3 regions of the Pantoea sp. CFCC18177 genome follow, and region 2 is predicted to be linked to each of the others. Evidence: predicted binding sites of a transcription regulator. Region 2 holds the regulator's gene; each other region holds the start of a gene.
What was found. The regulator CRP, encoded in region 2, controls carbon source genes, mostly activating them, when cyclic AMP is high. The targets are predictions, from matches to a motif close to ATGTGANNNNNNTCACAT.
Positions count from the first base shown of each region.

Region 1: a site for CRP is predicted at 7,394-7,411, ahead of ACPUC8_RS24380 (nucleoside-specific channel-forming protein Tsx). Genes of this name have one in related genera too.
Region 3: a site for CRP is predicted at 4,791-4,808, ahead of rhaB (rhamnulokinase). Genes of this name have one in related genera too.

Region 1 covers NZ_JBNBPL010000036.1:337-10,261, reverse strand. The annotation lists gene ACPUC8_RS24410 (MFS transporter) at 1-22, opposite strand, end outside; gene abgT (p-aminobenzoyl-glutamate transporter) at 210-1,730, opposite strand; gene ACPUC8_RS24400 (M20 family metallopeptidase) at 1,915-3,360, opposite strand; gene ACPUC8_RS24395 (amidohydrolase) at 3,357-4,670, opposite strand; gene ACPUC8_RS24390 (LysR family transcriptional regulator) at 4,785-5,687, shown strand; gene yjdN (VOC family metalloprotein YjdN) at 5,766-6,197, shown strand; gene ACPUC8_RS24380 (nucleoside-specific channel-forming protein Tsx) at 6,329-7,195, opposite strand; gene ACPUC8_RS24375 (sensor histidine kinase) at 7,559-8,917, opposite strand; gene ACPUC8_RS24370 (response regulator) at 8,914-9,573, opposite strand; gene ACPUC8_RS24365 (helix-turn-helix domain-containing protein) at 9,739-9,925, shown strand, end outside.
Region 2 covers NZ_JBNBPL010000028.1:45,202-55,126, forward strand. The annotation lists gene argD (bifunctional acetylornithine/succinyldiaminopimelate transaminase) at 1-1,177, shown strand, start outside; gene ACPUC8_RS22120 (YccS/YhfK family putative transporter) at 1,178-3,253, opposite strand; gene crp (cAMP-activated global transcriptional regulator CRP) at 3,312-3,944, opposite strand; gene ACPUC8_RS22130 (OsmC family protein) at 4,233-4,637, shown strand; gene ACPUC8_RS22135 (phosphoribulokinase) at 4,711-5,580, opposite strand; gene ACPUC8_RS22140 (YheU family protein) at 5,642-5,860, opposite strand; gene ACPUC8_RS22145 (hydrolase) at 5,863-6,879, opposite strand; gene ACPUC8_RS22150 (LysE family translocator) at 6,940-7,542, shown strand; gene ACPUC8_RS22155 (LacI family DNA-binding transcriptional regulator) at 7,544-8,524, opposite strand; gene tauA (taurine ABC transporter substrate-binding protein) at 8,757-9,737, shown strand; gene tauB (taurine ABC transporter ATP-binding subunit) at 9,748-9,925, shown strand, end outside.
Region 3 covers NZ_JBNBPL010000001.1:147,310-157,234, forward strand. The annotation lists gene ACPUC8_RS00635 (TetR/AcrR family transcriptional regulator) at 68-721, shown strand; gene rhaM (L-rhamnose mutarotase) at 766-1,080, opposite strand; gene rhaD (rhamnulose-1-phosphate aldolase) at 1,070-1,915, opposite strand; gene ACPUC8_RS00650 (L-rhamnose isomerase) at 1,926-3,182, opposite strand; gene rhaB (rhamnulokinase) at 3,166-4,647, opposite strand; gene rhaS (HTH-type transcriptional activator RhaS) at 4,936-5,757, shown strand; gene rhaR (HTH-type transcriptional activator RhaR) at 5,770-6,633, shown strand; gene rhaT (L-rhamnose/proton symporter RhaT) at 6,669-7,703, opposite strand; gene ACPUC8_RS00675 (hypothetical protein) at 8,070-8,393, shown strand; gene ACPUC8_RS00680 (YoaK family small membrane protein) at 8,408-8,506, shown strand; gene aldA (aldehyde dehydrogenase) at 8,707-9,925, shown strand, end outside.

The DNA of each region.
Region 1 (9,925 bases), on a different contig from region 2:
CTGTCGAAGTGATTGTTGTCATTATTGGATAAACCTCGGTGTTTGCAGAACTCGCGCGGTTTTATGGGTTTTAAAATAATTAACCGTTAGCAAGCGAAGGAATAGCAGAATAATCAATTCATCGGAGGTTGCCGAGAGGCGTAACGGTGACATTTTCGCAATCTACGTTGCAGTTCACAGAAGTGTGATCGCCGTCCATGGCGATGCGCTTAGTGCAGGCTTGGATAGACGCCCGGACCAATCGGTAAGCCGAGTGCGTACCAAACCAGTAGCAGCACAATCCAGCTAATGAAGAACACCACAGGATAGGGGAAGATCAGCACATAATAGGTGCCAAGTTGTGCATCTTTTAGGTATCGCTGCAGAAAGCCAAGGAACAACGGCAGGAACGGCGACATCGGTGCCAGCGGCAAGACGGCAGAGTCAGCGATGCGGAAAATCATTTGCGCAAAGGCCGGATGGAAACCGAGCAACATAAACATCGGCACGAATACCGGTGCCAGAATCGACCAGATAGCCGAGCCGCTGGCGATAAACATGCAGAGAAACGCTGACAGGAACATCAGGCCAAGGAACGCAGGTGCGCCACTGATCCCGGCACTCTCCAGCATATCGGTCAGGCCGATAGCCATAAACTTGCCCATGTTGCTCCAGTTGAAGAAGGCGACGAATTGCGACAGCGGGAACACCATCACAATAAAGCCCGCCATGCTCTTCATCGGATCGACCAGCAACTGTGGGATGTCATCGGCTCGACGAATCTGCTTCGTCACTGCGCCGTAAGCAATCGCCACCACAAAGAAGAACAGGATGATGATCGGCACAATGCCCTGAATAAACGGCGAAGGAATAATGCCGCCGGTTTTCGGGTTGCGCAGCGGTGCGTGTTCCGGCACCACCAGTAGCGCCATCAACGCAATAAATACCAGTGCAGCAATACCAGCCGCTCTCAGGCCGCGATTTTCCAGTGCCGTCAGCGGCGGCAGGCGGTCTTGATGACCGCCGTTCCATGCGGGCAGGCGCGGCTCAACGAATTTATCGGTGAGGATCGCGCCCACTACCGTCAATACGATCACCGAACTGGCCATAAAGAACCAGTTATCGATCACGCTGACGTGCACGGTATCGCTCACCGCTTTCGCCGCTTCGGTACTGATACCCGACAGCAGGACGTCGGTGGTGACGATCAGCAGATTGGCGGTAAATCCAGACGCCACACCGGCAATCGCTGCCAGCAGACCCGCTACCGGATGACGACCCACCGCGAGGAAGATCAGTGCGCCGAGTGGTGGCATCACCACCAGTGCCGCATCCGATGAGATGTGGCTGAAGAAGGCAATGAACAGCACCATATAGCTGGCGTAACGACGGCTCACGCGTGAGGCCATCTTCACCATCAGCGATTGCAGCAGGCCGACTTTCTCGGCCAGGCCCGCACCAATCACTAACGCCAGAATCGAGCCGAGTGGCGTAAAGCCACTGAAGTTTTTGATGATGTTCGGCAGGATCCACTGAATCCCAGCCACGCTCAGCAGGTTATTGACGCGGACCAGCTCGCCGTTGGTGGGATTTTTCACTGCCAGATCAAAGCCGCTGATAATGGCGGTGGCCACCATCAATACCACGATCAGATAGACAAACAGTAAGAATGGGTTCGGCACTTTATTGCCGATGCGCTCTATCCAGCTAAACAGCTTCCCTGGGCTGCGGTTCTCCGTAGTCACTTCCATCAGCTTTGCCTCATTGGTCGTCTTGTTGTATTTGCATGCCCGCGTTGGGGCTGTCATTTTTATAGTGTTTAGATATTTCTGGGCGCATAAATGCGCCCCCTACAACTGTGGTAAACCTTACAACTGCGCCTAAGCCCCATAGAGTACGCATTGATGCGCACTTAGTCGGAGCACCGCGCTTATTTCAGGATGACAACTTCGATGGTGTGACGTCTGCCGGTATCGGGCAAACATAAGGCTGTTCGCGGCGCACACGCTGAAACTCCTCACGACAGCGTGCCAGCGCGTCCTCGTCCTGTAACAAGGTCAGCGCGGTGGCGGCCATCACTTTGGCGGCCAGACACATGCCTTTGTGACCCAAAGAGGTGCGGCCCTGCGCCACCAGTTGCCAGGTGTGCAGCGGGGTACCGAAGGCAAAACAGGGCGCGAAGCACTGTGCCGTCGGCGTGACCCAACTGACATCGCCGACATCGGTTGAGCCGTACAGCAGCTCGCGCGTGACGGCGTACGGCGCCACCTCATCCATCAAAATCTTGTCACCCAGCGCTTCTGTCCACGCCACGCCCGCTTCACCGCCGGTGCGTGCCGCATTCAGGCGCGCATTGCGCAGATCGTCTTTGGTCAGCGTGGCACGGATCTCGGCGGCAAACTGCTGCTCATCCGCGCTGTAAGCTGGCAGGCCAAACTGATGCAAATTGCGCTCCATGACGGCTTCCAGCGCACGATTGGGCACATAGTTGGAGCAGGCTTTGTCGAATCGTACCGTCATGGTGGTGTCCGTCATCAGGGCCGCGCCTTTGGCGATGTTGATGACGCGCTGGTAGATATCCTGGGCCTGATCGAGTTCCGGTGCGCGGATCAGATACAGCACTTCGGCATCGGCCTGCACCACATTGGGAGAGACGCCGCCAGTATTAGTCACGGCGTAGTGCACGCGGGCTTCCTGCACGATGTGCTCGCGTAAGAAGTTGGCACCGGTATTCATCAGGGTGACGGCATCTAAGGCGCTGCGGCCCAGATGCGGGGAGTTAGCGGCGTGCGCGGCGACGCCCTTGAAATGAAACGCGGCCTGAATGTTGGCAAGGGTGCTGAGGTTGAACATGCCGCTGAACCCTTCAGGATGCCAGGTGACAGCCGCATCGACATCATCAAACAGTCCTTCACGCACCATAAAGGTTTTGCCGGAACCGCCTTCTTCGCCCGGACAACCATAAAAACGCAATGTGCCGCGTTGCCCGTTCTGCGCCCACCAGGCTTTGATGGCAAAGGCGGCAGCCAGTCCGGCGGTGCCTAATAAATTGTGCCCGCAGCCGTGTCCGTTGCCATTCTCGATCAGCGGTTGTGGCGTGGCGCAGCCCGATTGCTGGCTTAAACCGGCCAGTGCATCGAACTCACCCAGAATCGCAATCACCGGCTTGCCGCTGCCGATGCTGGCGATAAAAGCGGTATCGATATTGCCGACGCCGCGTTCAACGCGAAAACCTTCCTGCTCCAGCGCATCAGCCAGAATGGCGGCAGACTGCGTCTCTTCAAAGCGAGTTTCTGGCACATCCCAGATCGCATCGCTGAGCGCAGTAAAGCGCGGCTGATTCTCGTTGATGTAATGATCGATAAAGTCGTGATGGCTCATCGCTGGCCTCCAAACTGCGCCTGATTCAGCACCAGGGTGGCCAGCGTTTGCACCGCGGTGGCCATGATCGCTTCATCAAAATCGAATTTGGCGTTGTGATGGCCTGCTGCCAGATCGCAGCCGAAGATCACATACGAAGACTGGCCGCCGCGCTGCTGCACGCGCTCCAGCATGTAGGTGGCATCCTCTGAACCTGCCGCCTGCTGTTTGGTATCAATGACCGAGGTGAAAATGCCCATCGCATCGGCCTGCTGGTGGATGAAATCCACCCACGGCTGGCTCGGCGTACAGCTGCGAGCACCGCCCATCAGTTTGATATCGTACTCAACGCCATACATCGCCGCTGCGCCAGCGATGACGCGCAAGGCCTGCTGATAGATATCGTCGTTAACCTGATTGCTGACGCCACGGGTTTCGACTTTCATCAGCGCGCAATCCGGTACCACGTTACGGCCGGTGCCCGCCTGCAATACGCCGACGTTAACGCGCGCCACGCCGCCGCTGTGTTGCGGCAGATTATGCAATGCCAGCGTAGCCTGTGCGGCGGCGAGCAGGGCATTGCGGCCCTCTTCTGGTTTACCGCCTGCATGTGCGCCGACGCCCGTAAAACTCACATCCAGTTTGGTGGTGGCGAGGAAGCTATCACTGCCGCAAACGATTTCGCCTGCGGGCACGCCTGTGCCAAGGTGGATGGCGGTAAACAGATCCACATCATCCACCACGCCTGCAGCGACCATGGCTTTCGCACCGCGCACGCCTTCTTCGGCGGGTTGGAAGATGATCTTGATGGTGCCGCTGAGCTGATCTTTCATCTCCATCAACACGCCCGCCAGCGCCAGTCCGATGGTGGTGTGCCCGTCGTGACCGCAGGCATGCATCATGCCGGCATTGCAGGAGGCAAAGCCCTCGCGGGTCGGGATATGGTCGGCATCACGGCTTTCGTTCTGGTCCAGTGCATCCATATCGACCCGGAAGCCCATTACTGGGCCGGGACGACCGGTTTCCAGCGTGGCGACAACGCCACAGAAACCGCCAGAGAAATGGGAGATCCACTGCGGCAGCGCACCTTGTTCTAGCGCGCGGGCTTCTTGCTGCGCCAGCACTTCGTCAGAGGGTAAGCCCATACGCGCATCAGCATCGATCACTTCACGGCCCAGCTTCAGCTGATAACCAAGGCGATGCAGTTCTTCAGCGACTAAGGTTGCGGTACGGAACTCCAGCCAGCCCGATTCGGCAAAATGGTGCAGATCGCGACGCCAGATTTGCATCTGCGGTATCCGCGCGTTGACGAGGTCGGAGAGGGTTTTCATCGGCATATCCTTTGTGTTGGTTTTTTATGCATTAACCCGAATCTACACAATGGTATTGGTGCGCATAAGATGCGAATATCTTGTCACTGATAAACAACGGTTATCACAAAAATCATGCCTGCCAACCTCAAACTTCATCAGCTGCGTGCCTTTGTCGACGTGGCGCGCCAGGGCAGTATTCGGGCGGCCAGCCGCTTATCAGGGCTATCGCAGCCTGCACTGACCAAAGCGATCCAGGAACTGGAACTGGCGCTCGGCGCTCGCCTGTTTGAACGGCGTCAGCAAGGGGTCACGCTCACCGATATCGGTGATAACTTTTTCCGTCATGCCAGTCTGGTGTTGGAAGAGCTGCGCGTGGCGCAGGAGGATATTCAACAGCGGCTGGGACTGGCCGGTGGCCGGGTCAATATTGGCGTGGGCGGCAGTATCGCGCGTACCATCATGCCGCAGGTGATCACTCAGTTTCATCGCGAATACCCGCTGGTGAAGGTGCGCATTGTTGAGGGGCAACTGGTGTCGATGGTGCATGAACTGCGACAGGGTGCGCTGGATTTCACCATCAATACCTACGATCAACACCATCTGGATCAGGAACTGATTTTTGAACGCTTGATGCAGCGAGACTATCAGGTGGTGATGCGCAAAGGGCATCCCATGGCCCATGCGCGATCCCTCACGGAGTTGCAGCACTGTGACTGGACCATGCCGACGCCGCAAGGCAGCTATTACCGGCTGTTGCACGATTTGTTTGGTGAACGCGGCATGGCACCGAAGATCGTCGTCACCTGTGAGACCTTTATGGCCTGTACCAGTCTGGTGGCGAAGAGCGATTTCGTCAGTATTATTTCGCGCGATGTGATTGAAGATCCTACCCACGGCGGGCAGTTAATCGCTCTCGATCTTGACGATCCGCTGCCGAAAGCCACGTTCTATTTGATTCAGCGAAAAGACACCGCGCTGACGCCGATGAGTGCCTATATGGCGCAATTATTCCGGCGTTACTGTCAACAAAGGTAAGAGTGCGGCCTGGCTCCCATCTGATTAAAAATTGCGCACTACACTTGCACTGGACGTTCCAATTCTGGAGAACTGACCATGCAAATTACTCCCTATGTGTTTTACAACGGCCGCTGCGAAGAGGCGATCGCCTTCTATCTTGAGGCGACCGACGGCGAACTGCTGTTCAAAATGACCTTTGGCGATATGCCAGACGAAACAACTGTCGAAGATGAAGGCTGCCCATCTGGCATGACGTTCTCACCCGAACAGATAATGCACGCGCACCTGCGGATCGGGCAGGGCGAACTGATGATGAGCGATGGCGCACCGCAGGCGAATTACGCAGGATTTTCCGTGAGCTTATCAACGCCGGATGAGGCACAAGGCAAGCGGTGGTTTGATGCATTATCGGCAGGCGGAGAGGTGACGAAAAAGTGGGAACCGACCTTCTGGGCGCACGGCTTTGGCATGTTCACCGATAAGTTTGGCGTGCCCTGGATGGTGAATGCCTATAAACCACAGATTTGACAGGTGTTGTTGAGATGCGTGGCGGCACAATTCATTGCGTGTATGTTACCAGGTGCGCATAAATGCGCACCCTACGAAAACCGCACACGATCGTTGTAGGGTCGCCATTTATGGCGACCTGGTCCATGCAATCAGAAGTTGTAACCCACCACCAGGTAGTAACCCCAGCCGGTTGATTTCACTTCAAACGGACCGTTGCCGAAGTTCAGCTCCTGACCATCCGCCCACTGTCCGCCGTTGTGGAAGTAACGCGCCACGGTAGAAACGTGCCAGTGATCGTAGTTCAGCGACAGGATGTGGCTAGAGGCGATCGAGTTGCTGGTGCGTGATGGACCGGTTTCGTCACGCAGATCCGAGCCCCAGTCGAAGTTGGTGAAGCCGATATAGCTCAGCTTACCGCCCCACAGATCGGTAATCGGCACAAAGTATTTCACCTTGAAGCGATAACCATCCCAGCTGTTTTCGTTCGCCGCACCATAGTTCTGCCACTGGTACTTGGCATACACGTTCAGTGACAGGCCGATATCGCTGTGGGTATCAATATCGGTACCCAGACCCATATACCAGGTGTTTTGACGCTGTGACGCGTTGCGACCCATGTCATAGATATAGTTGTTCGCGAAGTACCACTCTTTAAACGGACCAAATGCCAGGCTGGTGCCGGTCAGTTTATCGATAGAGAAACGCGGCTCAATTTCCATGAACAGCGGCGAACCGTGGTCGAAAATGCCGTTTGCGTTGCTGTTGCCTGCGCCAAAGAAGTTGGTCAGGTCGGCATAGCCGTAGAAATCGAACCAGTCCTTTTTGGCAAAGGCTTCGTATTCGAGATACACATCGTTGTTGAACTGAGGTCCGAAGCGCGTGTGATAGCTGCCCACCACGTTTACGCTCTGATGCCACCAGTCAGAAAGATACTGCGGATCGCTGTCTGCCGCTTGTGCCGCGCCGGTCCAGCTGCTGGCCAATAAGGCCCCTGCTATCAATGCTTTAAATTTCATTATTGTTATCCACATGCTTGTGATCGCCGCGAATGCGCCGCGATCGTGTCAAATCGATCCCAGGGGATGGGCAGTGTGTTGGTTTAAACGGTCTGAATCGCCGAATTTTCAAGTGCGCGTAATGTGCCTGTAACAGAGCGATAGGAAATAGATTTTGATCACGTTTGTCAAAATGTGTTGCATTTTGATTCATCTGAAATGTGACTATGATCACAAAAAAGGCGTGTTGCGAACGGAACCCCGCAACCGATTACGTTGTCGCGTACAGCGGTAATTTGATGGGATGTTGAAAAGGAGGGAGTGGCGTGATTTATCGCGCGGCCTGAAGACCGCGCTCTACCGAAAACGTCAGCAACCGCCGAATTAAGGCAAGGTCACACGTACCTGCAAGCCCGAGATCTCGCCTTGCGGGTTATGGCAGTTGGACAGCGCCACCTGCATTTGATGCTTCTGCGCCACGCTACGAACGATAGATAACCCCAGGCCGCTGCCTTGTGCCTGCACATCCGGCGAGCGCGTGAAGCGATCAAAGGCGCGTTCAATAAAGGATTCCGGCATGCCTGGACCATTATCAACGATATCCACCACGGTGTGATTGCCCACGCGATGTAACAGCACATCCACCAGGCTACCCTCAGGCGTGTGCAGCATGGCATTGCCTATCAGGTTATCGAACAGGCTGCGCAAATCGGAGCGGCTGGCGTGCAGGCGGTAATGTGTCGTGCCGTTAAAGCCAATATCAATCCCGCGTTTGTCTGCCACCACCATCAGTTGCTCAATACTCTCTTTGAGCAGATCGTCGATGTCGATGGTCTCGACGGAGGCTACTACCGACTGATCTTCCTGCCGTGAGATGTTGAGCAGTTGCGTCACCAAATGGCGCGTGCGCGTGACGCCCGCTTCCAACTGGTCAAACTGTCGGCTGGCCTCGCCCGGTTGAATATGCTGACGCAGATTTTCCAGTTGGAGAGTGACGGCGGTCACCGGCGTGCGTAATTCATGCGCGGCATCTTCCAGGAACTGACGCTGTGAAGACCAGGCCGCACGCAGTTTATCCAGCAGCGAGTTATAAGCCGCGACCAGCGGCAGCACTTCATCGGGCAGGCTGTTGGGTGAAACCGCGTGGGGGTGCAGCGTTTCCTGCGCGGCAATTTGCCGCGACGCCACGCGTAAATCTCGGGTAATCGCGCGCACCACCAACCATATCACCAGCAGCGAGAGTGGCATCATTAGCATCAACGGAATGATGGCGGAAAGTACCCGCTTCACCATCAAACTCTTCATGTAGCCAATGTTATGCAACACCTGAATATTGCCAATCTCACTGCCTAACTCACCGGGGCGCGTATAGACACGCCATTCACAGTCATCGCCGCAGTCGCCCACTTTCAAATCTGACCAGCCTTTTTTGGGCTGGAGCGGTGCCTGTAACGCAGGCCAGGAACTGGCGCGCAGGTGGTTGTGGTCATCCCACAACTGCACGATGTAGGTACTTTTCAGCTTCTCTTGCTGCATCACCATCGGCATCAGCGCGGGCATGCGTTGGCTGGATGACCAGGCATCGGCGATCTTCGCGAGTTGATCGTCCTTCATGGTGCCCATCATGTCGCCATAGCAGTGGTAGAAGTACCAGGTGACGCCGCCAATCATCGCCAGGTGCAACAGCACCAGGGTGAGCAGCAATTTGTTACGCAAGGAGCGCATAAAGGTGAAAGGTTTCATATTGCCGGTACTCGCCAGCCCAGGCCGCGTACGTTACGAATCACTTCGTTATCAAGCTTGCGGCGCATGCCGTGAATCAGCACATCGACGGCGTTACTGGTGACTTCTTCTCCCCAGCCATAGATGCGGTTTTCTAATTGTTCGCGCGATAAAATCGCACCGGGTCGTTCCAGTAGTGCATACAGCAGCGCATACTCACGGGCGGTGAGTTGTTCGCGTTGCCCTTTATACAATACCTCACGCGTCATCATATCCAGCTGCACATCGCCGCTACCTAACAGGGAATCCGCCGCACCGTGACGACGTCGGGTGATTGCACGCATGCGCGCCAGTACCTCTTGCAAATCAAAGGGTTTGAGCAAATAGTCATCGGCACCGCTGTCGAGGCCTTGAATACGCTGTTGTACGGTGTCACGCGCTGTCAGTACCAGCACCGGCGTCATATCGCCTCGGGTGCGAGCACGTTTCAAGACGTGGATGCCATCTTCACGCGGCAAGCCTAAATCAAGCAATACGCAGGTATAGCCGCCCTCAGACCAGGCATTGGTGGCATACACGCCATCGCGCACCCAGTCCACTGACCAGCCCGCCGCTTCCAGCGCCTGCTGCAAGTTGGTGCCAATCATTTCATCATCTTCTACCAGCAGCACGCGCATAGTGTTCTCCCAGACTGATGAACGCAGTTTACCTTCGGATTCTTAGTAGATAATTACACTGCTCTCCCTCCTTGCTAATTCTGCGCTAATTTTCTGCTAATTAAGGGATAAATTTAACGCGCTACAGTGACTGCACTGGACATATTGTCGAAGCAGGAGGTTCCCATGAATCAGAGCGAATTTATCCGTAGTTTGCTGGACTGGATAGAAGACAACTTAGGTCACGATCTGCATCTGGATGAAGTAGCACGCCGCTCGGGATACTCCCGCTGGCATCTACAACGTCTGTTCCGTCAACACACGGGCTTCTCTCTGGCAGAGTACATTCGCCAGCGCCGGTTGACTGAGTCAG
Region 2 (9,925 bases):
CGTGATTTTGCCTGTTTATGCACCTGCGCAGTTTGTGCCGGTTAAAGGTAAGGGCAGCCGAGTCTGGGATCAGCAGGGCAAAGAGTATATCGACTTCTCCGGCGGCATCGCGGTAACTGCTTTAGGCCATTGCCATCCGGCGCTGGTGGAAACGCTGAAATCGCAGGGCGAAACCTTGTGGCACACCAGCAACGTATTCACCAACGAACCGGCACTGCGTCTGGCCAGCAAACTGATTGCCGCGACATTCGCCGATCGTGTGTTCTTTGGTAACTCAGGCGCGGAAGCCAACGAAGCGGCTTTCAAACTGGCGCGTTATTACGCCTGCAAGAAACACAGCCCGTTCAAAAGCAAAATCATCGCCTTCCACAACGCGTTCCATGGCCGTACCCTGTTTACCGTCACTGTAGGCGGTCAGCCGAAATACTCTGACGGTTTTGGTCCGAAGCCTGCCGATATCGTGCATGTGCCGTTTAACGATCTGGATGCTGTCAAAGCAGTGATTGATGACCACACCTGCGCCATTGTCGTCGAGCCGATTCAGGGCGAGGGCGGTGTGGTGGCGGCGACCGCAGAATTCATGCAGGGCCTGCGCGCGCTGTGTGATGAGCATAAAGCGCTGTTGGTGTTGGATGAAGTGCAAAGCGGCATGGGGCGTAGCGGCAAGCTGTTTGCTTACGAGCATTACGGCATCAAACCCGACATCATCACCAGTGCAAAAGCGCTGGGCGGCGGTTTCCCGGTGAGTGCGATGTTGACCACCAACGAAATTGCCTCTGTGATGGCGCCAGGTGTGCACGGCACCACTTACGGCGGTAACCCGCTGGCCTGTGCGATTGCCGAAACCGCGCTGGATATTATCAATACACCAGAAGTGCTGAATGGCGTGGAAGCGCGTCGCCAGCAGTTCGTGGAAGGTCTGCAGGCCATCAACAGTCAATTTGAACTGTTCAGTGAGATTCGCGGCAAAGGTTTACTGATTGGTGCGGCGTTGAAACCGCAGTACGCCAGCAAAGCACGCGACATCCTCAATGCATCAGCCGCAGAAGGATTGATGGTGCTGACGGCGGGCACCGACGTGATTCGTTTTGTGCCTTCGCTGGTGATCGAGCCAACCGATATCGCAGAAGGCATGGCGCGTTTCGCCAAAGCCATTGAGAAGGTGCTGGCGGCGTAATTAACTTTTTGGCCGTAATACTTTGAGCCAGCGACCATGATGCGGTCGCTGGCTCCATGCCAGTGAAGAGATAGTGTGCATCACGTTCAGGTGTTGCAGGATGCGCTTCACATGCTGTTCCACAATCGTCACCGGCCCCTCATTCAGATTCTCCGGCGCTTCCAGAATGTTGCTGTCATTGCCTGGTCCATCGTATGCCAGCCGCTGCTGACAGCGTTGCAGCGCAATTTCACAGGATTGCAGATAACGCTCCGCCAGTTTCGGCGTCAGCATGGTGTGCTCACGTGCCAGAATCGTCATGGCGTTGAGATGCTCGACGATAAACTGACTGTGTGTTACCCACATGCGCATATCTTTCAGGTACTGCGCGTTGAAGCCCGGTTCGCTTGATGCCTGGTTAAGCGAGTTGAACAGCGCATTGTGCGCTTGGTTGACCTTCATGCGTTGGTACGCCAGCTTTTCCGGCGATTGTTCCGGCCCCAGCAGCATTCGCAACGCTTCCTGATAGGCTTCCAGCGCATCATGGGCGTTACTGCGTAGCAATCCGCTCTGCCACTGCGGCCACAGCCAGATCATGCCTGCAAACGCAATCAGACAGCCCATCAGCGTATCCATCATGCGCGGCAATAAGAACTGTGCGCCATTGAGCGACAGCAACTGTAAGGAATACACGGCGGTAACGGTGAAGCCAATCATCGACCAGCCATAATATTTGCGCGTCACCAGATAGCTGGCGAGGGTGATGGCCAGCATAAACAGTAAGGTGACCGATTCGGGTACGGCCAGTCGCAGTGAGGCCGCCGCAATCAGCAAGCCGGCAAAGGTGCCGAGCGCACGGTGCTGAATGCGCACCCGCGTGGCGCTGTAGCCATTCTGACTGACAAACATGATGGTCATCAGAATCCAGTAGGGCTTAGGAATGTTGAAGAACAGCGCGACTGCGCTGCCGAACATTAGCATCACCGAGATGCGTGCGGCGGTGCGTAAAGCGGCAGATTTCAATGACAGATAGCTGCGCAACGCGGGGAAGAACGGCAGACGGCGCTGACGATCCGCCATCAGGTCACGCGTGTACAACGGCTTCTGCGTGCGTAAGACGCGTGCGATACGGCTGAAGTGGTAGTAACAGAAGTTGCCGACCGGATTATCTGGGTGCTGGCGCGCGATTTTTTCCAGCGCCCCGAGTGGCTTCTCCATATGGAAGCGCTCCGGCAACTGATGATAGAGAATCGCATCGGCGAGGATGCGCAGGCGCGCGGAGATGGTTTTCGCATTCCAACGGATCACCGCCTCAGCGTGGCTCTGCTCGACCAGCTTTTGCACCTCTTCCGGCTGATGCAGGCTCACCGAAATGTGTTCCTGTAAATCCAACGCCACCTGAAACGCTCGCGTCAGACGCTTATGGCTGTTATCGCGGTTGGCCGAGAGCATATGCATCTGCTGATAACAGGTGGTGATCAGATCGACGGCTTTTTGCTGGCGTGCCAGTAGCGGCGGTAACGCTTTTTCAGGATCGGTGAGTTGCGTCAGCAGCGTGTATTTCGCATCACAGTAATCTGCCAGTTCGCGATACAGCAGGCTCAGGGTTTCACGCATCGGCTGCTCTTTCCACAGCCAGAACCAAAACCAGTTAAACAGGCCGTACCAGAACGTACCGCCGATATACAGCAGCGGCGGCACCCAAACCGGCATCCTTCCAACCAGGCTAAGGCTAAAGATGGCGGCAATCAGGGTGGCTGGCAGCAAGCGGCCATGTAACGGGCTAATTTCACCGGTGACACCAATCAGCAGCGGCAGCACAAACAGTATGAGCGGCAGCGGAATCTGATAATCCGTGAGCAACTGGATCGAAAAACTGCCGATGGCAAACAGCGAACCGCCGACAATCAGACGTTTGAAAAAGCGTTTATGCGGGGTATCCAGACCGGCCATGTTGCAGCAGGCAGGCACTAATGAGAACAACAGGCCTTTTTGCAGATCGCCAAACAGCCAGCCAAGTGCCACAGGCAGGCACAGCACCAGCGTTTGCCGCAGGGCGTAGTTGACCTCAGGATGATAGATGATTCGGCGCCACATCAGCTCATCGCAAACAAAAACGGCGCGATGTTGCCATCACGCCGTGGGTGATAAGAAATTAGCGGGTGCCGTAAACGACGATGGTTTTACCGTGTGCGGAGATCAGGTTCTGATCTTCCAGCATTTTCAGGATGCGCCCCACGGTTTCGCGTGAGCAACCCACGATCTGACCAATCTCCTGACGGGTGATTTTAATCTGCATCCCGTCTGGGTGAGTCATCGCATCTGGCTGTTTGGCCAGATTAAGCAGTGTTTGCGCGATACGGCCCGTCACATCGAGGAAGGCAAGGTTGCCCACTTTCTCGGAGGTGATTTGCAGACGACGCGCCATTTGCGACGAGAGTCGCATCAAAATATCCGGGTTTACCTGAATCAGCTGACGGAATTTTTTGTAGGAAATTTCAGCCACTTCGCAGGCAGTTTTGGCACGTACCCAGGCACTACGTTCCTGACCTTCTTCAAACAGGCCGAGTTCGCCGATGAAATCTCCCTGATTGAGGTAGGAGAGGATCATCTCTTTGCCTTCTTCATCTTTGATCAGAACCGCAACGGAACCTTTCACGATGTAGTACAGCGTTTCCGCTTTCTCACCCTGATGGATGAGCGTGCTCTTTGACGGATATTTGTGAATATGGCAATGGGACAGGAACCATTCGAGTGTAGGGTCTGTTTGCGGTTTGCCGAGAACCATTCGCTATTATCCTCTATTGTAATCGTGCCCAAAGCACAGGGGGCAGTTTTCCCTGTCAGGCGGTGTAATCGTCGAGCGTTTTATTTCCGGGTGATTCTTAAGCTACGCTTTTGATTCTTCCCGCCTTCGTCTGTTACGACGAAAATATTTTCAGCACTGTTTGTAGCACAGCTTTTGCAAGCTGTCTTCTGTTGTCTCGCTTCAGCAACAGGCGGAAGAGTCTGGATTGCTGTTTATCAACTGAAAGCGTACTCTGGCGGCAAAATAGCCACTTCAGGAGAAAGAATAATGCAGGCACGAGTGAAATGGGTGGAGGGGTTAACCTTTCTCGGAGAATCCTCATCTGGCCATCAGGTATTAATGGACGGTAATTCAGGGGATAAAGCGCCGAGTCCAATGGAGATGGTTCTGATGGCGGCGGGCGGCTGTAGCGCGATTGACGTGGTGTCTATCCTGCAAAAGGGCCGTAATGATGTGGCCGATTGCGAGGTGAAGCTCACGTCTGAACGCCGTGAAGAAGCGCCACGTATTTTTACCCACATCAACCTGCATTTTATTGTCAGCGGCAAAGCGTTGAGTGATAAAGCCGTGGCCCGCGCGGTTGATCTCTCCGCTGAGAAGTATTGTTCGGTGGCGATCATGCTGGGTAAAGGTGTGGAAATCACCCACAGCTATGAAGTGGTAGAGTTGTAATCCTACTGTCGCGGCGCGATTTATCGCGCGGTGTGATGCACGCCTTACATCGTGCCGCTACAGAAATTCTGGATTATTCAATCCGTTTACCTTCGATCAGCCGTTGCACCAGCGGTGTCATGATCAATTCCATCGCCAGCCCCATTTTGCCCCCCGGCACCACCAGCGTATTCATGTGTGAAATGAACGAGCCCTGAATCATTGCCAGCAGGTAAGGGTAGGCAATCCCCTCCAGACCACGGAAATGGATCACCACAAAACTTTCGTCGAGTGAAGGGATCTCACGTGCGGCAAACGGGTTGGAGGTATCCACGGTCGGCACGCGCTGGAAGTTGATGTGGGTGCGAGAGAACTGCGGCGTGATGTAGTTGATATAGTCCTCCATCGAACGCACCACCGAATCCATCACCGCTTCACGAGAATGCCCACGTTCGCTGGTATCGCGCACCAGCTTTTGAATCCACTCCAGGTTCACAATCGGCACCACACCCACCAGCAGATCCACATGCTCTGCCACGTTATGCGGTTGCGTCACCACACCGCCGTGTAACCCTTCATAGAACAGCACATCGGTGTTGTCCGGCAGCGGCTGCCATGGCGTAAAGGTGCCCGGCACCTGATTCCACGGCACCGCTTCATCATAGGTGTGCAAATACTTGCGCGATTCGCCCTGACCGGTTTTTCCGTAGTGCTTGAACGTCTGCTCTAATAAACCAAAGTCATTGGCTTCGGGGCCAAAGTAGCTAATGTGACGACCCAGATCGCGCGCCTTACGGATCGCCATGTCCATCTCTGGACGGGTGTAGCGATGGAAGCTGTCACCTTCCACTTCCGCAGCGTGCAGATCAAACTGCTGGAATATTTTACGGAAGGCGAGGCTGGTGGTGGTGGTACCGGCTCCGCTGGAACCGGTAACGGCAATGATTGGATGCCTGGCTGACATAACAGAACTCCCTGTGAGGTCCGGCGATGAGCATTGTTACCACGAATTGCCGCGCGGTGCATTAACCGCGAAAATCTCGCGCTGGCATGATATTCACTGATTCATGCAGTTCAGACCACACCAGCACGACTTCTCCGCGTTCCAGTTGGCGGCGCACATCGGCCACCTTCTGCGCCAGGCTGCGCTCCTGCTCGCCGTAATCGGTGCCTTCACGTAACACGAAGGTTTCAATCAGGTTTTCCAGCGTTGTCACTTCAAGTTCTTGCCAGGGAATAATCACGATCACACATCCAGATAGGTTGAAAGCCAGTCAGGCACACGCTGTTCCAGCCACATTTTCGGCTTCAGCAAGGTGCCGCCGACAAAACCAACATGACCGCCTTGTTGCGTCAGCTGATATTCAATGGAGGGTGACAGCTGTTCTGGTTGCGGTATCACTGCATCGGTCATAAACGGGTCGTCTTTGGCGTGAATGACCAGCAACGGCTTGCGTACGCCGCTGAGCAGCGGCATGGCGCTGGCACGTCGATAATAGTCATTGGCATCCAGAAAACCGTGCGCGCGTGCGGTAATCGCATCATCGAACTCACGAATGCGGCGAAAGGCGCGCAGCTGGCTCAGTTCCACCGGCAGCGTGCCGGGCCAGGCCAGCAGTTTACGCGTGGCATTCTGTTTCAGCTTAGTGAGCAAATAGTGCTGATAGAAGCGCGAGAAGCCGGCATCCAGCTTTTCGCTACAGGGTTCAAGGGCAAAGGGGGCCGAAATCGCAACGGCGGCATCAACCAGAGCATCGTTGCCCTGCATGCCCAGCAAATAGGCCAGCATATTACCACCGAGTGAAACGCCCACCGCAGCAGTCGGAACCGTACCCCATTCGCGCTGGAGCCAGTGCAGGAAAAAGGTGGCGTCTTCAGTCTCACCTGAGTGGTAAATGCGCTGCAGGCGATTGGGTTCCCCACTGCAACCCCGGAAGTGCATCACCACTGCCAGCCAACCGCGAGCCTGGCAGGCCTGCATCAGGCCGTGGGCGTAGGGGCTATGGAAGCTGCCTTCCAGGCCATGGAACATCACCATGCGCGGTTTGTGGCGCGCCTGTGCGGGATCCTCGCTCCACGCGAGATCGACAAAATCGCCGTCCGGCAGGTCAAGGCGCTGCCAGTGCGGACGTAACGAGACGCGCCGCCGCAGAATGCGCGGCAGCAGTGTTTGTAGATGCGCGTTACTGAATCCGCGCAGCGGTGTAAAGCGCTCGCCGTCGGGGCGATCAAAATAGCTTGGGTAAAGGCTTGTCTGATGCATAAGTCGCTGATAGCTTCGATGGGTTGTCCGCTTTACTGGGTGAGGAGCACCCGAATATACATGGAACTGAGTCTTTTTTTATCAATGTTGGGCTTTCTTTGGGTCGCTGCCATCACGCCAGGCCCCAATAATATGTTACTTACCGCCTCAGGTGCTAATTTTGGCTTCCTGCGCACCATTCCGTTGCTCATTGGTATCATGATTGGTATGCAAGTCATGTTGCTGATGGTGGCATTTGGTATCGGTGGTCTCATCCTGCTTTATCCTTCTCTGCATCTGGTGCTGAAGATTGCCGGTAGCCTCTACTTACTGTGGCTGGCGTGGAAAATCGCGACTGCTGAGTACGAAAAGCTGGAGACGGAAGACGCCAGCGTGAAGCAGATGCCATTCTGGCAGGGCGGATTGCTGCAACTGATCAACCCTAAAGCCTGGTTGATGGCATTGGGTGCGGTCGCCAGCTTCAGCCTCGCAGGCGATGCTTACCTGCATTCGGTGATAGCCATCAGCATCGGCATGGCACTGGTCAATGTGGTATCCGGTGTAATCTGGATGGGGTTTGGTTCGATGATTGGCCGCCTGCTGCGCAGCCCGCGCGCGTGGAAAATCTTCAACCTCGCCATGGGAGTATTGACGGCCGCCTGCGTGCTGTTGATTTGGCGTTGAGTCAGCTGGAGGCGCGTTCCACGCGCTTCCAGGGTAGCACCTCGCGCACTACCTCACTTTGCGGCTGGCGGATGCGGTTCAGTAACAGCTGAACACTGCGCGCCCCCAGCCGGTTCATCGGTTGTTCAATGGTCGTCAGCGGTGGGTTGAGGCTGCTGGTAAACGGAATACCATCAAATCCCACCACCGCCAGATCTTCCGGCACGCGCAATCCGGCCTCCAGCGCGGCATGGATCACACCGACGGCCAGCACATCCGACACCGCAAACACCGCGTCTGGCCGTTCCGGGTGCAACAACAACTCCCGCAGCGCAGCGCTTCCCGACTCGCACGAAATGTTTTCAGCATAGGCCACGCCGCCCCAGCTCAGTTCTAACTGCTCCAGCGCCTCACGGTAGCCACTCTCTCGCTGATGGGAATAGAGGTAGCGCATATCGCAATTCACCAACGCAATGCGGCGACGGCCTTTACTGGCCAGGTAACGCACGGTTTCAAAGGCGGCTTCATTATTATCGATGGTGACGCTGGAGGCCGGGATCGACGGATCGTATTCTGCGCACTGCACCCAGGGCGCATCACCAATCATACCTTTCAGCTCCTGTAGGCAGGCGGCAGCGTCCATGGTGATCACGCCATCCACCACTTTACCACTCAGCAACGCCAGGTAAGCGGCTTCCCGGGGTAACTGCGAGGCCGAATTGCACAACAGGATGTGATAACCCTGTGCCTCGGCTTCAGCTTCAATGCCTTGCACCACGCGTGAACAGAAGGGATTGGTGATGTCTGAAATTAACACCAGTAACATATGGCTTTGCGCGGTACGCAGCTGACGCGCCAGCAGATTGGGTTGGTAATCGCAGTGCTCAATGGCCGCCAGCACCTTTTCACGCGTGTCCGGTCGCACACCGGGATGATGATTTAACACCCGTGATACCGTGGCTTTTGATACGCCAGCGAGATGCGCAACTTTCTCAATCGACATGGATTCAGTACCGGCAACAGGGTTGTAAAATCAGGAGCCTATCAATAACACAGTCAGGATGTGAGCGCGTGACATATTTCTGTCTTTACGACTTCTTTGCAATTGCGTATTCCGCATAGCCTTGCCCGATGTTGATCTAAGAACAGATTTTCATTAGGGATAATTTTTAATTCCTTTATGAAATTACCCGCGCTGGAGAAACTGCCGTCACGACATAACATTGGGGTGAACGATGATGGCAGTGAAAAAAACAATAACAGCAGTGGCAGCAGCATTCGCCCTGATGGCCTTTCAGGCGCAAGCGGTTAACGTGACGGTGGCGTATCAAACTTCGGCAGAGCCGGCCAAAGTGGCGCAAGCCGATAACACCTTTGCCAAAGAGAGTGGCGCAACCGTTGACTGGCGTAAATTTGATAGCGGTGCCAGCGTGCTGCGCGCATTGGCCTCGGGCGATGTGCAGATCGGCAATATCGGTTCGAGTCCGCTGGCCGTGGCAGCCACGCAACAGCTGCCGATTGAAGCCTTTCTGTTGGCCTCTCAGCTCGGCAATTCCGAAGCGCTGGTGGTCAAGAAATCCATCACCCAACCTAAAGATCTGATTGGCAAACGCATTGCGGTGCCTTTCATCTCCACAACGCATTACAGCCTGCTGTCTGCGCTCAAACATTGGGGCATCAAGCCTTCACAAGTGCAGTTAGTGAACCTGCAACCGCCCGCCATTATTGCCGCGTGGAAACGTGGTGACATCGATGGCGCGTATGTCTGGTCTCCGGCGGTGAATGAGCTGGAAAAAGACGGCACGGTGTTGACTGACTCTTCTCAGGTGGGCAAATGGGGCTCACCGACGCTGGATGTCTGGGTAGTGCGCAAAGATTTCGCGCAACAGCATCCTGAGATCGTCACCGCCTTCGCCCGCAGCGCGATTGATGCACAACAGGCGTATATCGCTAATCCCGATCAGTGGCTCAAACAGCCGGACAACCTGAGCAAGCTGTCGCGTTTAAGCGGCGTGCCGGAGAGCGATGTGCCGGTGCTGGTGAAAGGCAACACTTATCTGACTGCGCAACAACAGCTTGAACAGCTGGGTAAACCCGTGAACAAGGCGATTGTCGACACCGCGCACTTCCTGAAAGAGCAGGGCAAAGTGCCGGATGCCGCCAGCGACTACAGCAGCTACGTCACCACGCGCTTTGTTGCCCCCTTAGCGAAATAACGGAGGTCTTATGCTCAGCATCACCAACCTGAATGCGCGTTACGCCGGACAACCCGCGCTGCAAGATATCAATCTGCAGCTCGACCAACGCGACCTGCTGGTGGTGCTGGGGCCTTCTGGTTGCGGCAAAACCACACTGCTCAATCTGATTGCCGGTTTTCTGCCGCTGGAGTCGGGCAGCATTACGC
Region 3 (9,925 bases), on a different contig from region 2:
CGACGCTTGCATCTTTATTTAATGATCGGTAATTTATTTGTATGTTCAAAACGCATTGAGGTGCGCTATGACGGAAGTTATCGACACGGTTAACCGCAAAACGCGTGGCCGCCCAAAAGTGTTTGACCGCAACGATGCATTAGACAAAGCATTGATGTTGTTCTGGGCGCATGGCTATGAAGGCACATCGCTGTCTGATTTGGTCAATGCAACCGGTGCAAAAGCGCCAACGCTGTATGCAGAATTTGAAAATAAAGAGGGTCTGTTTCGCGCCGCGATGCAGCGCTATATCGAAACCTTTAGCGCCCAGCGTAACGCGGTGCTTAACGATGACACTCTCGATGTGAAAACGGCTATTGAAGCCTATTTCCGCGCCACTGCGGCCTGTTTTACCGAGTGTGATAAACCGGCTGGATGCTTCTTTATTTGTACATCCAGCGCCCTCTCATCGGGTTCGGAAGAGATCGCCCATATGCTGGCGCAGCAGCATCACGCTCAGGAACGCGCTTTGCAGCAGTTCCTGGATAGCCGACAGCAGCGTGGTGAGTTGCCGCAATGCGCTGACAGCGCAACCCTGGCGCGTTTTTTAGCCTGCCTGTTGCAAGGCATGTCCGTGCGCGCACGCGAAGGTGCAGCACGCGATGATTTAGACAAAATTGTGGATACGCAGATGGCCATTTGGCCCGCGTTGGCGGGATACTGTGAGCTAACCGCGAAGTAACCGGTTGGGCGCACCGCACCAGGGTGCGCCCTTCAACTCCGATGCTAAGGCATAAAAAACATCGGTTTTAATGCAGCACTGACCGGGCTGTTATCCGCGTTTGACGGCATCAAATCTTTCATCGAGGCCCACCAGCGCTGGCATATTTCGGTATTCGCCACCGCTTCCCAGCGCGCTTCTGATTCAATCTCCACGCTGGCGAACAACAGGTCACGCTCGGCATCCAGCCAAATCGCATAGTTGTGCGCACCGTGGGCCTTCAACGTTGCTTCCAACTCCGGCCAGATGGGCGAGTGTCGGCGCAAGTACTCATCGTGACAGTGCGCATGCACCTGCATCACAAAGGCTTTACGCAACATCGCTGCGCTCCGCCTGCAGTGCCGCTGGCCAGGGTTTGACATTAAAGCGTTCACCCAAGGCGACCAACTGTTCCGTGGTGATACTCTGGCGAATGCCGCCCATCGACAAGGCTTTCACCACCACTTCAGAGGACTTCTCTGCGGTATCGATCAGGCCAAAAGTTTCATCCAGATTCGGGCCTGCACCAAAGATACCGTGGAACGGCCACATCACCAGACTGTGTGATGCCATGGCATCCGCAGTAGCCTGGCCGATCTGATCGGTACCCGGCACCATCCACGGCAGGATGCCAACGCCATCCGGGAACACCACCAGACACTCGGTGCTGCCTTCCCACAGCAAACGGGTGAAGCGTGCAGAATCAAGGTTCACCACATAACTCAACGCCATAAAATTCGTGGCATGGCAGTGCATAATGACGCGGTCAGCGCCGTTAGAGACCTGCTTGCGCACGCTGTGCGACTGGAAATGAGCCGCCAGCTCTGACGTTGGCAAGCCACCGTGACTCAAACCCCAGTGAATTTTGTAGGACAGCCCTTTGTCGTCAACCTGAAGTAACGCCAGGCAGTCGGCGGGATCAAGCTGCACATTGCGGAAAAATTTGCCCGAGCCGGTCACCAGGAACCAGTCATTCGCCAGTGCCGGTGCGGGTTTGGTTAACTCGATGCAGCGCGGTTCGGCATAAAAATCAGCTGACCAGGCCAGCGCCTCTTCCGGCAGCAAGCGCAAACTGACATTGCCCCCGTTGCGCTCGTCCCAGCCTTTTAACCACATATCACTGGTCGCCTTGACCATATCCTGCACAAATGAAGAAGCGAGAATCGTGTTTTGCATGGGTTATCCCTTAACGTAGACGCAGTGTTTGTTGTTCATAATGACGGACTTCGCTGAGCCAACTGGCATCAGCAGGGACATCGTGACGCAAGCACCAGGCTTCCCAGACAGCCTGCCATGGCAATGACTTTTGCTCCTCCAGCAGCGCCAGACGTGCGGTGTAATCCCCCTCCTGCTCCAGTTTGCGCAGTTGGTCACTCGGCTCCAACAGCGCACGCAGTAACGCCTTTTTGGCATTGCGGGTACCAATCACCCACGCCGCGATGCGGTTGATAGAAGCATCAAAGAAGTCGAGGCCGATATGCACTTTGTTGAACAGCTTGTTACGCGCAATTTCAGTGGCAATAGCCTGGGTTTCATCATCCAGCAGCACCACATGGTCGCTGTCCCAACGCACCGGACGGCTGACGTGCAATAACAGGCGCGGGACATACAGCATCGCGGTGGAGATTTTGTCGGAGATCACTTCAGTGGGATGGAAATGCCCGGCATCAAGCGTCAGCGCGGTCTGGCGGCTGGCAGCGTAGCCAAGGCAAAACTCATTGGATCCCACGGTGTAACTCTCGGCACCAATCCCGAATAACTTACTTTCGACGGCGTCGATATGATGACTGGCATCGAGTTTTTCGCTGATCACTTCATCCAGCGCGCTGGCTAAACGTTCACGCGGCGCCAGGCGATCAATGGTGAGATCTTTCATACCGTCCGGAACCCAGATGTTCATCACTGAGGGCGTGCCCAGTTGTTCACCAAAATGTGCCGAGATGCGGCGACTGGCCTTGCAGTGATCAATCCAGAACTGGCGGATGCCTTTGTCAGCGTGTGACAGGGTAAAACCATCGGCACTTAAAGGATGCGAGAAGCAGCTTGGATTAAAATCGAGCCCTAATTTATGCTGTTTTGCCCACTCCACCCAGTGGCTGAAGTGTTGCGGTTCGATAGCATCACGTTCTACCGGCGTGTCGCTTTCCAGATAGATGGCGTGCAGATTGAGGCGCTTAGCGCCTGGAATCAGCGACATGGCTTTTTCGATATCGGCGCGCAGTTCATGCGCATTACGCGCGCGTCCCGGATAGTTACCTGTGGCCTGAATCCCGCCGGTGAGTTCGCCGTTGGGGTTTTCGAAGCCGCGCACGTCATCCCCTTGCCAGCAGTGCATCGACACAGGAATCCCATCCAATTGCGTCATCACCTGCTCCACATCAATTCCTACGGCAGCGTAACGTTGTTTAGCCAGTTCATAAGCTTGTTCAATCAGCTTTGTCATAAGCAAGTTCCTTAGCAGGTTGGCTCAGCGCGGAAAATCGTGCCTGGTGGGCTGCGAAGACGCTTGAGCGCTGAGGTTCAAAAGTTTCTAACGGGAAATTCTGGCTGATGCAGCGGCGTAAATCGGCCACATCGCGCAACTCACCGAGTGCAATCAGCTGGCAGCCGACATTCCCCAGGGTTGAGGCTTCAATCGGTCCGGCGAGTACCGGTAACTGACAGGCATCGGCGCATAACTGGTTCAACAGCGGATTCTGGCTCCCCCCGCCCACCACATGGAGCTGGCGTATTGGCGCATCGCGCAACTGGCTAAGCTCGCCGATCACCTGGCGGTACAGCAACGCCAGGCTGTCAAAGATGGTGCGCGCAAGAGCCGCAGGGGTGTGCGGAATTGGCATATGTTGCTCGGCACAGGCGTTCTGTATTTCCTGCACCATGCTATTGGGATTAATAAAACGGTGGTGGTTGGGATTGATCAACGTGCGACAGGCGGGCTCTTGCGCTGCCTCGCCAATCAAGACGCAGAGATCTGAGATATGCAGCTCACTGCATACGCGCTGGAGGAGCCATAAGCCCATGATATTCTTTAATACCCGGTAACCCTCTGCACCGCCTTCATTGGTGATGTTGGCTTTCAACGCAGCGGCGCTGACACAGGGCTGCAAACTTTCAATGCCCATTAACGACCAGGTGCCGGAGCTGAGGTAGGCAGCATCATCCTGCATCAGTGGCGTGGCGACTACCGCACTGGCGGTGTCGTGGGTTGCCACGGCAATAACGGGAATCGCTTTACCCGTGGCATTTGACCAGTAACCCACGGTGTTGCCTGGCGCGCTGGGCTTGCCAAACCAGGCGGCATCAACGCCCGCCCAGGCCAGCAGATCGCTGTCCCACTCACCGGTTTCGATGTTCAGTAACTGCGTGGTGGTGGCGTTGGTGTATTCCCAGTTCATCCTGCCGGTCAGACGGTAATGCAGATAATCCGGGATCATCAGCGCGTGTTTCACCTGCGCTTGCCAGTCTGGCTGCTGCTGGTGCAGCGCGCGCAGTTGATAGATCGTGTTGAAGGGCAGAAACTGAATGCCGGTGCGTTGGTAGATGGCCGCCTTTCCGAGATCGTTGATGGCCTGCGACATCTGCCCGTCAGTGCGCGGGTCACGATAACTCACCGCCTCACCGACACGATTCCCGTTGGCATCCAGCAGCACCAGGTCCACGCCCCAGGTATCAATACCGATACTGTCCAGCACGATGCCCTCATCATCCAGCTGTGCTAACCCAGCCCGAATCTCTTGCTCCAGACGGTCAAGGTCCCAGCAGTCGTAGCCCGCACGGCGTATACGTTGATTGGGAAAGCGGCACACTTCACGCAGGCTTAGCTTTTGGCTGGTCGAGGTCCACTGCGCGAGCATCACGCGCCCGCTGGATGCGCCTAAATCAATGGCAACAATGTTACGCATACTCATGGCGTTTCTTCCTGTGATGAGAGGGCTCTAGCGTATAAATCCTGAGGTTCTGGCACCTTCCCCTTACTGCCAGCGCGTGAAAGTGTCTGGCAGACGGGCAAAGATGATCGTGAGAGAGCTCACAGAACCGCATCAGGGTAGAGTTGTGAGCGTTACCGCATTTCCATCAAACACTTGGGCGATCTTGAATAAAACGCCATTTTCCTGCGCTGGACGGTTCAAATTTCAAGGTAAGGTGCCGAACGCCTGAGTAGACTCGGTTGCAAAGTTGTTAACGAGAGGCGCATCATGACCGTTTTGCACAGTACAGATTTCTTTCCTGAGGGAAACTACGCGATTGCCATTGAGCCGCGCGTACCGCAGTCGGCCTTCCCCGAACATCATCATGATTTCCATGAAATTGTGCTGGTTGAACAAGGTTCCGGCATCCACGTGTTTAATGGTCAGCCGCAAACCTTATGTGCCGGTTGCGTCTGTTTTATCCGCGATCACGACCGTCATCTGTATGAACAAACGGACAATCTGTGTCTGACCAATGTGCTGTATCGCAGTCCCGCGGCGTTTCGCTTTCTTTCCGGCTTGCAGTCACTGCTGCCGGGAGAAGAGGATGGCAACTACAGTTCGCACTGGCGTATTAACAACAAGGTTATGGCGCAGGCGTTGCACATTGTGACGCAGATGAAGCAGCAAGCGATCTGGTCACTGGAGCGCCAGGCGCACCAGGAGCAACTGTTTTTGCAACTGCTGGTGCTGCTGCGCGAAGCCGGTCACAACGATCAAGCGCAGGATCAGGAAGCACGTCTGCATCGGTTGCTGGACTGGCTCAATGAGCACTACAGTGAAGATATCGTGTGGGATGCGTTGGCCGATCGTTTCTCGCTGTCGTTGCGTACGCTGCATCGTCAGATGAAACAGCAAACGGGTAATACGCCGCAGCGCTATCTCAATCGGTTGCGTCTACTGCAGGCAAGACATCTATTGCGTCATAGTGATATGCGCATTACCGACATCGCTTACCAGTGTGGATTTGGTGATAGCAACCACTTTTCTACCCTGTTCCGGCGAGAATTTGGCTGCGCGCCCCGAGCGGAGCGCCAGCAGATGATGTAATCGGAGTTTTTCATGTCGCTGATATTGAAGCGCGAAGACTATTTCCCGGCCACCAGTCTGCCGATAGCGGTGGCCGAACGCATGCCGCAACCCTCCTTCCCCCCTCATCGCCATGAGTTCAGTGAGATTGTCATTGTCTGGCGTGGCAATGGCTTGCATGTGCTGAACGATCGCCCCTGGCTGATTACCTGCGGGGACGTGTTCTACATCCGTGATAATGACTGTCACAGCTATGACAGCGTCAACGATTTGGCGTTGGATAACATCCTTTACTGCCGCGATCGTTTCCGTTTGAGTCTGGACTGGAGCCAACTGCTGCCACCGGAAGAGGCTGATGCGCCCAGCTGCTGGCGCTTAACCACGCGCGGCATGGCGCTGGCGCGCGGAGTGATCAGTCAACTTGAACGCGAAAGCCGCAAAAGTGATTCATTATCCATTCAACTTTCTGAAGCGCTGTTCCTGCAATTAGCGTTGATATTGCGTCGCCATGGCTATGCCGCCGATCGCCCGTGGGCGCTGCCAGAGGGAGAACAGCTCGATCTACTGATGTCGGCTTTACAAGGCGCGCTGCATCGTCCGTTCGATCTCAATCTGTTCTGCCAGCAAAATCAACTCAATGAACGTGCACTGAAACAGCTTTTCCGGCAACAAACAGGAATGACGGTTGGGCACTATTTGCGCCAGCTGCAATTGTGTCAGGCGAAGTATCTGCTGCGCACTCAGGATTGTTTGATCAGTGAAGTCGCCGCACGCTGCGGCTTTGATGACAGTAACTACTTTTCGGTGGTGTTCACGCGGGATACCGGCTTGACGCCGAGTGCCTGGCGTCAGCGCTTTGTGCCACAGCGCGAGCCTCAGGACACCTCAAAAGCCTGACGATGCAGATAGCACGTCAGGCTCTCATGGCGTCTTTAGTTAGCCATGCCCAAGCCGACAATGTTTGCGGCGATGATGATCACCACACACCCCAGGGACAACACGCGCACCGGACGTTTCCCTACCGCATTCCATTCTTTCAAAATCAAGCCAACCAGCCCGCCGCACAATACATACAGGCTCATGTGCAGCATCCAGCTGACAAAATCATACTGTGGCGGGATCTTGGCGTGGCCCCACGCATAGAAGAAGAACTGCAGATACCACATGGTGCCGCCAAGAACCGCGAAGGCGATGTTGGCTATCAGCATCGGTTTGGCCACCGAGAAATCCCGACGAACCGACAATTCTGGTTTCACCGCCAGGCGGATAAAGCAGAATGCCAGATTCACCAACGCCCCGCCGCCCATAATCACCACATAGCTCGGCAGTGCCACATACAGCGGGTCAATGCCCAGGTTCGCCGCTGCTTCATGCATCGGTTTTGCTGCATCCATGGCGAACGACATGCCCGCCGAGAAGATGCCGCACAGCACCGCCAGCACTAACCCTTTCTTCAGGTTAAACTCTTCCGCATTGATGCCAAGTGCACGCTCTTTTAACAACCCCGCACGCGAGACAATCGCCACCCCCACTAACGCCACCAACACGCCGAGCAGTGTCATTCGTCCACCCGGTGAACTGAACAGCTCAACGAAGCGGCCCTGCAGTAGCGGTGTCATCAGCGTGCCGACCACCAGCGTAATCCCGATGGCAATCCCGATGCCCATCGACATGCCGAGATAACGCATGGTCAAACCGTAGTTGATGTTCCCGACGCCCCACATGGCACCAAACAGAAACACCGGCAACAGTTGCGAGAGGCTAAAACTGCTGTAGTACGCCCAGAAGTTGGGCAGCAGCACGGCACTGACCGCCCATGGCAGGATCAGCCACGACATCACGCCACCCACTGACCACATTGTTTCCCATGACCACTTTTTTACCTGCTTAAACGGAGCATAAAAACATGCGGCACTGGCGGCACCCACCAGATGCCATAAAATACCGGCAAGAATGGCACTGTTCATTGTTATTCCTTCGTAAGGTTGAGGCCCACAGGAAACCGAGAGTTTCCCGATTACTGGCAGTCTACGGTGCGCCGCTTTTCGTCAGCCTTTGAATGGCTGCCGGAAAGCGTAGAGTGCTGGCAATATTCGGCGGGTCTTCAACACCAGGATCACAAAATCGGTTTTGCAGTTAAAACAGCGATTATTTTTTATAAGTGACTTATTATTGGGGATATTTTTCTTTTTTGTTGTGTTGATCAACACAGTTTTTGACTGACTGCCAGCTTGCTGCGTAACATGGCACCCATACAAAGTCGGCCTCTGTGCTTCCCCAGGAGACGTTATCGCCGTATAACGTTGGAAAAATCATCGGAACGAAGGATTGAGATGAATAGCAAAAGGTTGACGCTGCTGCTGTCACACCCGGTAAGCCGCGTGATGCTGGATGACATCCGCGCCATCGTACCGCCTCAGGCGTTGAACGTTTTCATTAATGGATTAGATGAAGATCGCTATGCCACACTCGATTGTGTTCAGAGTGAAGAGAACTGCGCCTTGCTGGCGTCGGCGATTGTGGTGTGGCGTCAACTCGGGCACGTTCACCGTATTCATTATCAAAAAGGCGAACATCTGCGCCAGGTAGATGACGCTACGCAATTCCAGTTATTTAGTATGATGAAGACGCACCGCGCCATCGTTCAACTCGCTTAACACTCAGGATCGCTATGAAAATCGGACTGCTTTTCCCCATTGCCATCATCATTGCTGGCGTCAGTTTCCTTGCCTGGTTTATCGCCAGTGGCGCCGCGATGCCCGGTTCCTGAGTTTTTAAGAACAATTCCTTCGGATTGCTAACCCGCTGAATGCGCGGCATTTCATCAGGAATGCTGCGTCTGTCGTGCTGTTCTTCCCTTCTCTGCCATCCCCTCATCTGCGCTGGCAATGACAAAAAGGTGCTACACCTTGATCTGTTTCACTCTGCATTTCACACAAAATTAACGAAACCGATCGCGGAGCCCTACATATGACAACACACCATCAACATTACATTAATGGCGCGTTTGTAGCCGACCAGCATGATAAATGGATTGAAGTGATCAACCCTGCCACCGAAGCGCTGCTCTCACGCATCCCTGAAGGCACCCGGCAAGACGCCGCACAGGCGATTGCTGCTGCAGAAGCTGCGCAACCCGGTTGGGAAGCGCTGCCCGCAGTGGAGCGTGGTCAATGGCTGCGTAAGATTGCCACCGCTATTCGTCAGCGTGAGCCGGAACTCACCGCCACCATCGTGGCAGAAGGCGGTAAGACGCAAGGCCTGGCGCAAACCGAAGTGATGTTCACCGCCGATTATCTGGACTATATGTCCGAGTGGGCGCGTCGTTACGAAGGCGAAATCGTTAACAGCGACCGCCCAAATGAAAACATTTTCGTGTTTAAGAAAGCCATCGGCGTCACCACGGGCATCCTGCCATGGAACTTCCCGTTTTTCCTGATTGCGCGTAAAGCGGCGCCTGCCCTGATCACCGGCAATACCATCGCCATCAAACCCAGCGAGTTGACGCCAAACAACGCGGCTATTTTTGCCCAAATTATCGATGAGATTGGTCTGCCGAAAGGTGTAATCAACTTCGTGTATGGCTACGGTCCAGAAGTGGGCCAGGAACTGGCCGCTAACCCTACCGTGGGTTTGGTCAGTTTAACGGGCAGCGTAGGTGCGGGCATCGCCACCATGGAAGCGGCGGCCAAAAATGTCACCAAAGTGTCGCTGGAACTCGGCGGTAAGGCTCCAGCTATCGTGATGGATGACGCCGATCTTGAACTGGCGGTAAAAGCGATTGTCAGCTCTCGCGTGATCAATACCGGACAAGTGTGTAACTGTGCAGAACGTGTTTATGTGCAGGAAGGCATTTACGACCGCTTTATCACTGCGCTCACCGCGGCGATGAAACAAGTGAAATTCGGTAACCCGGCGGAACAAACTGATATCGATATGGGGCCGCTGATCACAGCAGCGGCGCTCGGGCGCGTAGAGCAGAAGGTGGCCAATGCGGTAGCGGACGGCGGTAAAGTGGTGTTAGGCGGCAAACGCGCAGGCGACAAAGGCTTCTACTTTGAGCCCACCATCATTACCGGCGTGCGTCAGGAGATGGAGATCATGCGTGAAGAGATCTTTGGACCCGTCCTGCCGGTGATGACATTTAAGACGCTGGATGAAGCAGTGGCATTGGCCAATGACTGCGAGT